2 regions of the Streptococcus rupicaprae genome follow, and region 2 is predicted to be linked to the other one. Evidence: predicted binding sites of a transcription regulator. Region 2 holds the regulator's gene; the other holds the start of a gene.

Region 1 (7,422 bases), on a different contig from region 2:
TAGTGGCTTTATAAGCTTTAAAATTCACTTGATTGATTATGCGGAAGTGGGCCTGAAATAAAAGAGAGAGAGGATGAAACTCGCTAACTTGTTGGAGTATTTCCCTTTATCCTTATGAGATAAGGCCATCAGAAAAGCACCCTAATTGGTAGACTTTTGTCTGACTTTTTTGGGTGCAGTTTTTGAAAGTAGGGGGACTTTATAATCCGTAAAGGTAGTCATCATCCTGCATGGCTTCAACGGTTCCTAAGAGATAACCATTTCCGACTTGACTGAAGAAGTCGTGGTTTGATGTACCGGTTGAAATACCATTCATCACGATTGGATTCACATCATTGGCAGAATCTGGGAAGAGAGGATCTTGGCCCAGGTTCATGAGGGCCTTATTGGCATTGTAACGAAGGAAGGTCTTCACTTCCTCAGTCCAGCCCACCCCATCATAAAGCGACTCGGTATAGCCTTCTTCGTTCTCATAGAGCTTGTAGAGCAGGTCATACATCCATTCTCTTAAACTTTCTTGCTCCGCTTCTGGAAGCTCGTTAAAGGCCAGCTGGAACTTGTAGCCGATGTAGGTACCGTGGACAGACTCATCACGAATGATGAGTTTAATAATTTCCGCAACGTTGGCCAACTTATTATTTCCCAAGTAATAGAGCGGGGTAAAGAAGCCAGAGTAGAAGAGGAAGGTCTCCAAATAAACAGAGGCAACTTTCTTTTCAAGAGCTGTTCCATTCAAATAGATTTCGTTAATGATTTCAGCCTTGCGTTGCAAAAATTCATTGCTGTTGGTCCAGTCGAAGATTTCTTCGATTTCTGTTTTGGTATTGAGGGTTGAAAAGATCGAGGAGTAGGACTTGGCATGAACAGACTCCATAAACTGGATGTTGTTCAAAACAGCTTCTTCATGAGGGGTACGCACATCTTGACGGATGGCTTGGACACCTGTTTCAGATTGCATGGTATCTAAAAGGGTTAGTCCACCAAAGACTTTCCCAACGAGGTCTTTTTCTTGGTCAGATAGGCCACGCCAGTCGTCTAAGTCATTAGAAAGCGGAATGCGTGTGTCTAGCCAAAATTGCTCAGTCAATTTTTCCCAAGTTGACTTATCGATGGCATCTTCGATCGCATTCCAGTTAATGGCTTTATAATAAGTTGTCATAGGATCTCCTATTTTTGTTGAAGTATGGTATTATTATATCATAAAATGATAGGTCAGGCGGCAAAACATGGATTTTATTCTAGAGTTGCTTTTTAGCGGTTTGGTTATCGGTGCAGATGCTCTGATGGAGAAGCCCCAGGAGAGCTGGTTAGCCAGAAGCTTCCAGATTCTCGTTTGGTTATTATTTGCTGTTGCCAGCATAGGCTTTTTCAGTCTGATGATCTGGCTTAGTTTTCATAGCGCAATGTCTGTGAAAAAACTTGGTTTGCTAGTTTTGGTAATCGCCATGCTCAGTTTAGGGATAGCTGTTTATTTCTTGTTTAAGCGACTGTTGAAGTATAGCCAACTATTGTTCAAGCATTATGTTAAGAAAAGAGAGTGGGACAAAAATCGGTAACCCGAAGGGTTTGATTTTGTCGTCCCACCTCCACACAGTTGAGTAGGGCTGTAAAAGCTGGTAAAATCAGCGAATTAGAGCCCACTCAACCACTGCGTCTTACTTGATAATCCAAAATGAATTGAGAGGTTAGGACTTTTGTCCCAGCCTCTTTTTCTGATCTGTATTAGATAACACAACTTTCGCATTGGTTAGCGCCAACTTCATCGCCGTCATCCGTAAAGGTACGGACGTAGTAGATGGACTTAATACCTTTGTTGAAGGCATAGTTCCGAAGAATAGACAGGTCACGTGTGGTTTGCTTGCGTTCTGTTTTCCATTCGTAGATGCCTTCTGGAATTTCACTACGGATAAAGAGGGTCAAGGAAAGGCCTTGATCAACGTGCTCAGTTGCTGCAGCATAGACATCGATGACCTTGCGCATATCCATATCGTAGGCAGAAGTGTAGTAAGGGATAGTCTCGGTTGACAAACCAGCTGCTGGATAATAAATCTTGCCGATTTTCTTTTCCTGGCGCTCTTCAATCCGTTGAGTAATCGGATGAATCGAAGCAGACACATCATTGATGTAGCTGATAGAGCCATTTGGCGCAACGGCAAGGCGGTTTTGGTGGTAAAGACCATCTGCCATAACCTTGGTTTTAAGTTCTTCCCAATCTTGAGCTGACGGGATAAAGATGTCTTTGAAGAGTTCCTTAACCTTGTCAGAAGTCGGCTGGTATTTGCCTGTGGTGTATTTGTCAAAATAGCTACCGTTAGCATAGTCTGATTTTTCAAAGTTATGGAAGGTGGTGCCACGTTCACGAGCAATGTTATTGGATTCAACCAAGGTCCAGTAGTTCATGAGCATGAAATAGATGCTGGTAAATTCAATTGACTCAGGACTGCCATATTCCATGAGGTTTTGGGCCAGGTAGGAATGGAGGCCCATAGCGCCCAGGCCAAAGGTGTGGGCAAGATCATTCCCGTTTCTGACGGTTGGTACCGCATCAATCTTAGAGGAATCAGTCACAAAGGTCAGGGCGCGCGTCATGGTACGGATAGACAAGCCAAAATCAGGGGATTCCATCATGTTAACCACGTTGGTTGAACCTAAGTTACAAGAAATATCTGTCCCCATCTTAACGAATTCTTGCTTGTCATTGATGAAGCTTGGTTCTTGAACCTGTAAAATTTCGGAACAGAGGTTAGACATGATAACCTTGCCATCGATTGGATTGCTCTTGTTGGCGGTGTCAATATTGATAACATAAGGATAACCAGATTCCTGCTGTAATTTTGAAATTTCTGTTTCCAAGTCACGCGCCTTAATCTTGGTTTTACGAATCCGTGGATTAGCAACCAATTCATCGTATTTTTCGGTGATGTCAAGGTAGCTGAATGGTACGCCGTATTCCAATTCAACCGAATAAGGACTGAAGAGGTACATGTCTTCATTTTTACGAACCAGCTCGTAGAACTTATCTGGAATAGTCACACCGAGCGAGAGGGTCTTGACCCGCACTTTTTCATCAGCATTTTCCTTTTTGGTGGAAAGGAAAGCGATAATGTCAGGGTGAAAGACGCTGAGGTAGACCACACCAGCCCCCTGGCGTTGCCCAAGTTGGTTGGAGTAGGAGAAGCTGTCTTCAAAAAGTTTCATGACAGGAACAACTCCGGAAGCTGCCCCCTCGTAACCTTTAATAGGAGCACCGGCTTCGCGCAAGTTATTAAGCGAGATACCGACCCCACCACCGATACGGGACAATTGCAGAGCTGAGTTAATGGACCGTCCGATGGAGTTCATGTCGTCTGTCACCTGAATGAGGAAACAAGAGACCAATTCCCCACGTCTAGAACGGCCAGCGTTCAAAAAGCTTGGCGTAGCTGGTTGGTAACGCAGGTGAATCATTTCATTGGCAATGTTTTTGGCAAGAGCCTCATCGCCATTCGCAAAGTAGAGGGCGTTAAACATAACTCGGTCTTCAATTGATTCCAAGTAGTATCGACCATCGTTGGTTTTCAAGGCGTACTGGTTATAGAATTTATAAGCAGCCATAAAAGACTTGAACTGGAAGTTCTGGGCCTTGATGAAGTCAGCCAACTCTGTCAGAAATTCTGGACGGTAAAGCGACAAGAATTCTTTCTCTAAGTAGTTTTCAGCAATCAGATAATCAATCTTATCATTGATACTGTTGAAAACTTTAGTGTTTGGAATGACATTTTCCCTAAAGAAGGCGTCAAGGGCTTCCTTGTCCTTGTGAAGGGGGATTTGACCGTTGACTGGCCGATTGATTTCATTGTTGAGACGGAAGTAGGACACATCTCCGAGATCTTTTAAGCTCATAATTTACCTTTATTTCTATTTGCTGGTTTAGGTTTAAGCAAGGGCTTTGAGTTTTGAGGGTTGGAAACCAGCCCAAACGTCTGTTTCTGTCTGGATAACAGGTGCTGCTGTAAAGCCTAGATCCTTGACATGAGAAATGAATTCTGGTTGTTCATCAAGATTGATTTCCATGAATTCAACACCTAATTTAGCCAATTCTTTTTTGGTCATATTGCACTGCATGCAGTTATTTTTAGAGTAAACAGTTACCATAAAGGACACCTCAATTACAATTTTTGATACCTATCTAGTATATCACTTCTAAAATAAAAGTCAATCACAAAACACTAGATGTAGTGTTTTAATGAAAGACAAATTACTATATTTTGTGTTTTTTAAATTGAAGAAAACCAGTCATAGCAAGTCTTTCCTGACTTTTGACGACATTGAATCCTATGTTTTTTCCACTAGAAGCCAGGTGTTCTAAAGTTGTTCCTGATATTTTGTAGTGTAGTCCTAACTTTAAAAACGCTTCCTAATATGTTATACTAGTTAATAAAGCCAATAAGTTGCTCTTTATCCCATCATTCCTTTTAAGAAAGAGAGGTTGTTTTGCTGAGAAGAAAATTCAAAGAAGTGACACTGTCTGTCTTACCACTTAGCTTACTAATTCTGGTCTTGCATTTTACGCTGACACCCTTACCAAATGCTGTCATCTGGCGCTTTGTGATTGCTAATCTTTGGATAGTACTTGGTTTGACCTTCTTTTTGATTGGGGTAGATATCGGAATTACACCCTTTGGAGGATTGACGGGTACGTCGTTAGCTAAGTCCAATCGTCTTTGGATTGTCTTAGTTTCAGGTGTTTTTCTAGGTTTTTTGATTTCAATTGCAGAACCAGGATTGATGGTTTTGGCTAGTCAAGTGAGCCTGGTTACAGGAGGAGTAATCGGGGCCAATGTCATGCTAGTGGTCGTTTCTCTAGGCTTGGCAGTGACCATAGGCTTGGGATTTCTGAGGATTTTCTTCAACCTGCCCCTTTATAAATTATTGCTGATCCTTTACTTGTCAATCTTTGTCTTGTCCTATTTTGTAGCCCCGGAATTTTTAGCCATTGCTTTTGATGCTTCAGGATCAACGACGGGCATTATGGCTGTCCCCTTTATTTTGGCTCTGTCAACAGGCATCTCCAAATTAAAGAAGGACAGTAAAGCATCTGAGAAGGACAGTTTTGGCTTGGTTGCCATTGCGTCAACAGGACCTATCTTGACCGTTTTACTGTTGGATGTTTTTTCAAAGACCAAAACCTTTCATGCCGATTTGGAGTTGGCACAGGTTGATGGACAAGCCATTTGGTCGGTGTTTATGCGTTTAATGCCGACTTATGCCAAAGAAACAGTCATTGTTATTGCCCCCTTATTAATCCTGTTGTTGCTCTTGCAGCGGAAGGTTTTCAAACTCAATCCCAGGACCTTACGTAAACTATTGACAGGGTTTGCCTTTGCCTTTCTGGGGCTCTTTCTCTTTATGGTTGGGATCAATGCAGGTTTTATGGATGTTGGAATGATTGTCGGCCAAACCTTAGTGCTCATGGAAAATAAAATCCCTATTGTGGTGGTTGGTTTTATCTTTGGGGTTTTGACCATCTTAGCAGAGCCAGCGGTTTATGTCCTGACCCACCAGATTGAACAGGTCACCAGTGGTTATATCAAACGGCTGGCAGTCTTAATCCCTCTGGCGCTTGGAGTTGGAGGGGCAGTTGCCCTTTCAGTGGTTCGTGTCGTGATTCCTGAAATTCAACTCTGGCATTATCTCTTGCCAGGTTATATCCTTTGTATCTTGTTAATGTTTTGGACTCCAAAACTCTTTATCGGGATTGCCTTTGATGCTGGTGGTGTCGCGACAGGACCTATGACAGCAACCCTCATTCTGGCCTTTATCCAAGGAGCAGCCTTCACGTTTGAAGGAGCTGACTTGCTTGTTGATGGCTTTGGGATGATTGCCATGGTTGCCATGATGCCCATTATAACTTTGCAGGTTTTGGGGTATATCTTTAAATTAAAAACACAAAAGAAGGAGAGACTAGGTGAAGGTCAATCAAATTAATTCAAGTTCTTACACCATGCTCTATGTCATTGTCAATTACGGCTCGGGCAGTAAGGTAATGCACTGCTTGAAGAAAGTAGGAATCCCTGGGGGAACCATTATTCCTGGTTTAGGGACCGTTAAGCATGGCCTCTTAAATTTTTTATCCTTGTACGAGGAAGAAAAAGAGATTGTGGCCATCGGGACAGATAATCAGACAGCAGAAGAAGTGACAGATTATCTTGATAAGATCTTTCAGTTTGACAAACCTCATCATGGTTTGGTCATGACGGTGCCACTGCGAGCTATCGTAGGTTCCAGGCGCTATCTGAGCAAGAAAGAGATTCAAATGAAGGAGAAGGAAACCATGTACCAATTAATCACTACCATTGTCGAGCGTGGTAGGGCAGAAGAAGTGATTGAAGCCGCCCAAAGTCAGGGTTCTAGAGGTGGCACTATTCTAAACGGCCGAGGAGCTGGTATTCATGAAACCAGCACTCTGTTTCAAATGGCCATCGAACCTGAAAAGGAAGTGGTTTGGATTATTACAGAGACTGAAAAAACAGAGCCTATTGTTAATGCTATTGAGTCTGTTTTAGCTATCGATCAACCTGGCCAGGGAATTATTTTCGTACAGGATATTTCAGATGTCCGAGGTCTCTATCGGCAAAAAGGTTAGTGTCCTCATCCCTCCTTCAAGTTAGATTGTGACTAGCCCAAGATATTTTTTAAAACAGGAGCTTCATTTTATGGTACAATAGGGTAGGAGGAGTTTATGAAATGGTAAAGAGAGATTTAATCACTAATCTAGTCCTGGTTATCTTGCTCATAGGAGCCTTGATTGGCCTTCGACTATATGTTTTTGAACCGTATAAGGTGACTCGCACAGATGCTAATGACTTTATTGCCCAAGATCAATGGGTACTGGCTCTAAAAACAGCTAAACCAGCTTATAGAGATTTGGTCCTATATCAAGTAGATGGCAAGGATTATGTCGGGCGTGTGATTGCTAAGCCAGGGGACTCTGTTACCTATATGGCGGATGTCTTGTATTTAAACAATGTCAGCAAGGAGGAACCTTACCTTGAGCGGTTTAAAAATGCCTACCAGAAGCGCTTGCCGGGTGAATATTTCACTGAGGACTTTACCATTGAGAGTTTGACTCAGACAGTTGATGGGGTCATCCCGTCAAAAGACTATTTGATCCTCAATGATGACCGCACAAATACTGCAGACAGTCGCACGTTTGGCCTCATTTCCAAGAAGCAGATAAAAGGGGTTATCTATTTCAGGATTTCACCCTTGTCAGAATTTGGTTTTGTAGATAGTTATTAAGATAAATAAAAAGCATTCCCCAGTGATTCGATCTCTTTGGTTGCGAATCACGGCGGATGCTTTTTGATTTTCAAAGAGCATAAAGACTCCCTGCAAAGCCTTCACAAGAAATAGGCTCTACGGGAGTCTTTCAAGTTGGAT
Region 2 (7,422 bases):
TTTACAGCCCGCCGTGGGACTTTAGCAGGGCTTATCGAAAAGCTGAAAATTTTCAAACGTAAAAAGGAAAAAGGTGTCAAAGGAACGCAAGGGCTATTGGTCATGGATGTTGATAGCACGCTCATTCAGGAAGAAGCCATTGATATTCTGGGCGAATTAGCCGGTGTCGGACCTCAGGTCGCAGCGATCACAGAGAGAGCCATGCAGGGAGAACTAGACTTCGAAGAAGCGTTGAAGGCGCGTGTTGCTCTATTGAAAGGCTTGCCAGAGACCGTTTTTGACCTGGTTTTGACCAAGCTTCACTTCAATGAAGGAGCTGAGAAGTTGGTCGAAGAACTGCATGCCAGAGGCTACAAGGTTGGTCTGGTCTCGGGCGGTTTCCATGAAAATGTAGACCCCTTAGCCAAGAAGTTGGGAATTGACTATGTCAAGGCCAATAAGCTGGAAGTCAAGGATGGTCAGCTAACAGGCCAGGTCGAAGGCGACATCGTAACCAAGACGACCAAATTGGCCATGCTGATGGCCTGGGCCAAGGAAAATAACCTTGAACTATCGCAAACGATCGCTATGGGGGACGGTGCCAATGACCTTCCCATGATTGAAAATGCAGGTATCGGCATTGCCTATAATGCTAAGCCCATGGTGAAGGCCATAGCGCCTTATCAGATTGATACACCAGACCTTTATCAGGTCATTGAGATTTTGGATAAAGTGGCTCAGAACCCTCACGAAAAGGACACTTAAAAGCTTTGATTAGAACTATAAAGATAGAAGCAATTGTGCAGATGGCGCAATTGCTTCTATCTTTTTTGTCAGGAAAACCAGAGATATTTTTGACGAATTTCTCCAAAACAAGTAGAATAAGGGAGTGGGAAAGAACTCCAATAAACGAAAAAGAGTTCGTCTTCGCTATCTTATTTCAAGGCTCAGACCTGAAACTGTCCACTGGACAGTTTCACTCCCACCCCCGCACAGTTGATTAGGCCAGTTTTGGAGCTTATAAAGCGAACAAAACTACCAATCAACCACTGCGTCAAGCTATTTTTTAGAGCATGGTTTCAATAGAGCTGACTTTTTGCCCAGCCTCATTCCACTTCAAAAAGTACTTATTATAGTTTAGGAAAACAATTTTCTTTTCTCATACTTTTCTGAGCTTTCTTATTTCTAGGCTCAGACCTCAAACGGTCTATCCCCAGACCGTTTGAGTAAGTAGCACGGACGCAAGCAACCACCTTCGATGTTTCATTGCTAAATTTTGAGCCAAAGTCTCAAAATCTCCGTCGTAACCTAAGCTAAAGGATCTTAAGTCCACTTCACTTTTTTATTTCTAGGCTCAGTGCTTCAACTGTCCACTGGACAGTTGAACTGCTACGGCGTCAGTATCGCTTTTGCTCGCTATCGCTCGTACTCCACATTTTTCAAGTGGAAAAACTATAATACTCAAAGAAAATCAATCTAGCCTAGGAAACGAAGCTGATGATAGAACTGAGGTTCATTGAAGCAAGTTGACAAGGGCCATCCTTGGTTTCCAAAGAGTAAAAGTCAAAGAAAATTAAAAGCAAGGCTAAGGTGGTGTTTATCGCCAAGTCCGCTAGGGTTTGGGCTAAGAGCTGCACCTGGTTAGCAAGGCGAGTTATAGTCGTGCTGTCGCTGACGACTACCTCCATTTAAGGTTAATTTTCAAAGAGTATAAGTTTGTCAGAGGAGGTTTGTGATGGATCAATACCAATTAGTGATGGATTGCTTAGATAGACTGGGAATAGAGACAGAGCTTGTGGAACATCCACCAGCCTATACGACAGAAGAGGCAGACCGCTATATCGAGGGTATTCCAGGCGTCCGTACCAAGTCCATGTTTTTGACCAATAAGAAAAAGACAGCCTACTATCTAGTTATCATGGATGACCAAAAACGGCTCGACATGGAGAAACTCACGGACCTTCTTGCTACCACGCGTCTGCGAATGGCTTCTACCAATAGCCTAAAGGAGAAATTGGGCATAGAACCAGGTTCGGTTTCAATCTTCGGACTGTTGAATAACCGAGAAAGGGATGTCCAGGTCTTTCTGGATAAGGAAATACTGTCAGAAGACAGAATGAGTTTCCATCCCAATGACAATACCAAGACTGTTTTCTTGTCAACGATAGATATGTTAGATTTCATTGAAAATCAAGGCTATTCTTATCAGGTGATTGATTTGTAGGACTTCCCATAAATGGGTTAGGTTTTTGACATTAAAGATAGAGGCAGGGGCTAGGATCTTCTGCTTTTTTGCTGTCTAATAGTCTTTGACAATCAAAGATAGCTCTTGCCAATTCGCATCGATCGCCTCCGGTTCTATCATCAGCTTGTTTTTTTAAGCTAGATTGATTATAAATACAGAACTTTAGAACGAATCGGCTGAATACAAAAGGGGATAGGTACGATGGTTCTGCCTGTGCACTTCACAAAAGCCTAGCGCTCGGCTTTTGTTATCCGTGGATTTGTGGTAAAATAAGGAGATAATGAATGAGTGAGGGACTATTATGCGGTGTCCAAAATGTAACGGTTTAAAATCTAGCGTGATTGACAGTCGTCAGGCAGAAGATGGCAATACCATCCGTCGTCGTAGAGAGTGTGAAGAATGTGATCACCGCTTCACCACCTATGAACGGGTAGAAGAAAAAACCCTGGTAGTGGTTAAAAAAGATGGTACGCGGGAACAGTTCTCGCGGGATAAGATTTTTAATGGGATTATCCGGTCTGCCCAGAAGCGACCAGTATCCAGTAGCGAGATTGATGAAGTGGTGAACCGAATTGAGCAAAAAATCCGTAGCCAGCACGATGGTGAAGTTGAGAGCGACGTGATCGGAAATCTGGTTATGGCAGAGTTGGCAGACCTTGATGAGATCACCTATGTTCGTTTTGCCAGTGTCTACCGGAGTTTCAAAGATGTTGGTGAATTAGAGAACCTGCTCAAGGAAATTATCAAGGGCAATAAGAAAAAAGGATAAAATTATGCGACCAAACGAGACCTTTTTCTATGTGAAAAACCGACGCACTCATCAGGATATGGAGAGTTTGACGCGCTACTATTTGCCCTTGATCGGCCCTCTGGGATTGTCTCTATATGCCTACCTTATCAGCTTCCAGGATGAGGGAGAAAAGGGCCACTTGTTCAGTGATATCTTGTCTTATCTCAATGTTGGAATGTCTGAATTTGAAAAGAGTTTGGGGGCCCTGACAGCCTTACGCCTGGTTGATTTTGCGCAATTGGAAAATGGTCACTACCGCTTGGTTCTGCATCCGCCTTTAACGGCCTCTTCCTTTTTTGAGCACCAGGTTCTGGTTAATCTTTTGATGAGAAGGTTGGGAGAAAGCAAGGTAGAAAGCTTAAAACCTTCTCCTTTGGCAGCAGCCAAGTCCCTCAACCAGTCCTTGTCTTCTACTTTCAGTCAGGTGGAATCAATCAACATTAAGAAGGAAGAAGGTCCAGAAGATTTTGACTTGGACCATTTTAAGCAGTTGATGGCTCGGGACAATTTACGCTTTGACAAAGAATCTGACGATATTTTGGAACTTTTCCGCTTTTCAGCAAAAGCTCGGAAAACTTGGTATGACACCTACCAGCTCGCTAAGGAAACAGCTGTCGGCCAGGTGATCTCGACCAAGCGCCTCTTTAACAGCTTAGAGGCTCAGTCGGTACCAAATCAAACTTTCTCAGACGCAGAAAAGTCCTTGATTCGCTGGGCAAACAGCCGAGACCCCTTGGGCTTCTTAGCGGATATCAAGCAGGCCAGACAGGCCGTTGTGACAAACTCAGAGCGCCAGCTGATCAAGGAATTGACTCAGCTTGGGCTTCTGGATGGTGTGATTAATGTCGCCCTCTTTTATACTTTTCAAAAGTTAGATAGCGCTAATCTCAATGAAAAATACGCCCTGAAATTAGCCAACGACCTGTCCTATCAGAAGATAGCCAGCGCAGAGGCAGCGATTGCCTATCTACGAGCAGATCGCTCTAAGATAACTGATGCGAAGAGCAAACAGGCCAACTCGAAAAAGACATCAAGCAATGTCCCTGAGTGGAGCAAAGAAAGCTATCGAACAGAGGCGACTCCAGAAGAGTTAGAGAGATTAGAGGCTCTCAGACGTAGAATGTTAGGCGATAAGGAGGTGGAATAATGCAGGCAGTTTCTAGCCAGATGGCCAATCGGCCAACAAAAACAAACAAGACTTATGAGGAATTGAAGGCAGAGATTCTTGCAGACCAGGAAGTTCAAGCCTTTATTACCAAGCATGATATGACAGAGGAAGAAATCCTTCGTTCGGTTTCTAAGTTTTTTGAATTTATCAAGGAGCGAGATAATTACCTAACCAAGTCGGCGGCCTATATTTTAAAGGGTTATCAACCTAAGCTGATCATGAATAAGGGCTACGCTGATGTTAGCTATGAAGAGACTGAGGAACTCCTAGAAGCCGTTTCTCAAAAGGCCATTAACCAGCGTATCAATCTGGTTAATCTTCCCAAGAGCCTTCGCCAGATTTCTGCCAGAGATATGGATTTTAGTGACCCTAATCGCGAAAGTACCTACCTTTATCTGGCTGATTTTGTGGACAGTTACGGCCAGGCTTATCGGCCAGGCCTCTATCTCTATGGCTCTTTTGGGGTTGGCAAGACCTTTGTGATGGCTTATCTGGCTCGCGAACTGTCTGAAAAATGTCAGGTGGCGACCACCTTGCTTCATTTTCCAAGCTTTGCAGTTGATATTAAAAATGCCATCAACACGGGAAGTGTCAAGGCCATGATTGATGAGATCAAGGCGGCACCTGTCTTAGTGCTAGATGATATAGGAGCTGAGCAATTCAGCGCTTGGATCCGTGACGATGTTTTGCAGGTTATCCTGCAACATCGCATGCAAGAAGAGCTACCGACCTTCTTCACCTCCAACTTTAGCTTAGAAGATTTGGAGCGGCATTTTGCCAATGGCAGAGCAGGTGACGAGACCTGGCAGGCCAAACGATTGATGGAGCGAATCAAGTTTTTAGCCCAACCCATGCATCTGAAAGGAGACAACCGCAGATGAACGAAACCATTAAACTCATGAAAAATCATGTGTCTGTCCGTTCTTTTCTTGAGGAAAGCATTCCTGATGATGATTTGACAGCTATTTTGGAAGCTGGCCAAGCGGCATCCAGTTGGAAGAATTTCCAGTCTTACAGCATGATTAAGGTCAGGTCAAAAGAACAAAAGCAGGCTATTTACGACCTAGAACCGCAACCGTGGATACTGACCTGCGATACCTTTGTTATCATGGTAGGAGACCTCCATAGGGCCCAACTAGCGACAGAGAATCACGGAAAATCCTTTTACCCTCAAGGGGTTGAGAACCTTTTGATTACCTCTGTTGATGCAGCTCTGGTCGGTCAGAACATTCTCTTGGCAGCTGAAAGCCTTGGCTATGGCGGGGTCATGATTGGCATGATTCGCCAGTCAGCTGATGACTTGGCAGAACTCTTACAATTGCCTGACCATACTTACCCGATTTTTGGGATTGCCCTAGGTGTGCCTAAGCGTCATAATCCTGTTAAGCCTCGTTTGCCGTTGGCAGCGGTAGCATTTGATGAGGTTTATCAACCGGCAACAGCAGAAGTTATTGTGGATTTCGATCAGGTACAAACAGTCTATGCAGGTGCCCGTCAGACAGAGTTATGGTCTGAGCGAATAGCTCAACAATTTGGTCATCCTGAAAGTCCTGTGACTCAAGAACATTTGATTCGGAAAAAACTTCTCTAAGCGAATCATTCTGTTAACCATTTTTATTGAAAAAATAAAGGAGGCCTCATGGCTTTACCAGTAGTTGCGATTGTTGGACGTCCCAACGTCGGAAAATCAACCTTTTTTAACCGTTTGGCAGGTGAGCGAATTTCCATTGTCGAAGACGTGGAAGGAGTTACCCGTGACCGGATTTATGCCACTGCGGAATGGCTCAACCGTCAATTTTCTATCATTGACACAGGAGGGATTGATGATGTTGATGCTCCCTTTATGGAGCAGATTAAGCACCAAGCGGATATCGCTATGACTGAAGCAGATGTCATTGTTTTTGTTGTGTCTGGCAAAGAGGGGATGACCGATGCAGATGAGTACGTGGCCCGCATCCTCTACAAGACTAATAAGCCCGTGATTCTAGCGGTCAATAAGGTCGACAATCCTGAGATGCGCAATGATATCTATGATTTTTATGCTCTAGGGCTAGGTGATCCTTATCCTGTTTCTTCTGTTCATGGAATGGGGACAGGGGATGTGCTGGATGCTATCGTGGACAATCTCCCTTTACAGACTGAACCTGAAAACCCAGATATTATCAAATTCAGCCTGATTGGCCGCCCAAATGTCGGAAAATCAAGCCTGATTAACGCTATTTTGGGAGAAGAGCGTGTAATCGCCAGTCCTGTGGCGGGAACGACCCGTGATGCTATTGATACCCATTTTACCGATAGTGAGGGTCAAGAGTTTACCATGATTGATACCGCTGGGATGCGCAAGTCTGGAAAAGTCTACGAAAATACGGAGAAATACTCGGTTATGCGGGCCATGCGGGCTATCGACCGTTCCGATGTGGTCTTGATGGTCTTAAATGCCGAAGAAGGCATTCGCGAGTACGACAAGCGGATCGCTGGTTTTGCTCACGAAGCAGGTAAAGGGATCATCATCGTGGTCAACAAGTGGGATACGCTGGAGAAGGACAACCACACTATGAAAAATTGGGAAGAGGATATACGGGACCAGTTCCAGTACTTGTCCTACGCCCCGATCATCTTCGTGTCGGCCTTGACCAAGCAACGCCTCCACAAGTTGCCAGACATGATCAAGACCATCTCTGAAAATCAAAACATGAGGATTCCATCAGCTGTTCTTAACGATGTCATCATGGATGCTATTGCGATTAACCCGACACCGACTGATAAGGGCAAACGCCTCAAGATTTTCTACGCGACCCAAGTGGCGACCAAGCCACCGACCTTTGTTGTCTTTGTCAACGAGGAAGAGCTCATGCACTTCTCCTACATGCGTTTCTTGGAAAACCAGATCCGCAAGGCCTTTGTCTTTGAAGGAACACCGATCCATTTGATTGCTAGAAAGCGGAAGTAAGGTTGAAACGTGATGCAATTTTTTACCAGAAACTTTTGTTCTGGTACTTGGCGATTTATGGCCTACTTCATGTTGGTTGGATGATGTACCTTCATCAGATGGATAGTGAGTGGGGCTTGGTTGTCTATATTCTGATATTTTGGATTCATATTCCCTTGGTTTTGCTTGCTAGTTTCTTCTCCTTTTTGGGGAAACGGTTGAGGAAATCTTGGCTATGGGGCTTGGCTTGTCTTTGTTTTGTCCTGTCAAACGCAGGCTGGATCGGCATGGTCGTCCAAAGTGGTGGAGTA

The links. Region 2 encodes NrdR, which represses ribonucleotide reductase genes. Its sites were predicted from a motif close to ACACNATATATNGTGT; they were not measured.
Region 1: the regulator NrdR is predicted to act here: its motif matches at 4,206-4,221, upstream of nrdH (glutaredoxin-like protein NrdH).

The regions. Positions count from the first base shown of each region.
Region 1 covers NZ_JBEPLO010000008.1:13,032-20,453, forward strand. The annotation lists gene nrdF (class 1b ribonucleoside-diphosphate reductase subunit beta) at 200-1,159, opposite strand; gene ABID29_RS04535 (hypothetical protein) at 1,227-1,556, shown strand; gene nrdE (class 1b ribonucleoside-diphosphate reductase subunit alpha) at 1,723-3,882, opposite strand; gene nrdH (glutaredoxin-like protein NrdH) at 3,916-4,134, opposite strand; gene ABID29_RS04550 (DUF1538 domain-containing protein) at 4,474-5,967, shown strand; gene ABID29_RS04555 (P-II family nitrogen regulator) at 5,948-6,625, shown strand; gene lepB (signal peptidase I) at 6,727-7,281, shown strand.
Region 2 covers NZ_JBEPLO010000015.1:52,596-60,017, forward strand. The annotation lists gene serB (phosphoserine phosphatase SerB) at 49-744, shown strand; gene ABID29_RS07525 (prolyl-tRNA synthetase associated domain-containing protein) at 1,715-2,203, shown strand; gene nrdR (transcriptional regulator NrdR) at 2,526-2,993, shown strand; gene ABID29_RS07535 (DnaD domain protein) at 2,998-4,161, shown strand; gene dnaI (primosomal protein DnaI) at 4,161-5,063, shown strand; gene ABID29_RS07545 (nitroreductase family protein) at 5,060-5,773, shown strand; gene der (ribosome biogenesis GTPase Der) at 5,822-7,132, shown strand; gene ABID29_RS07555 (hypothetical protein) at 7,135-7,422, shown strand, end outside.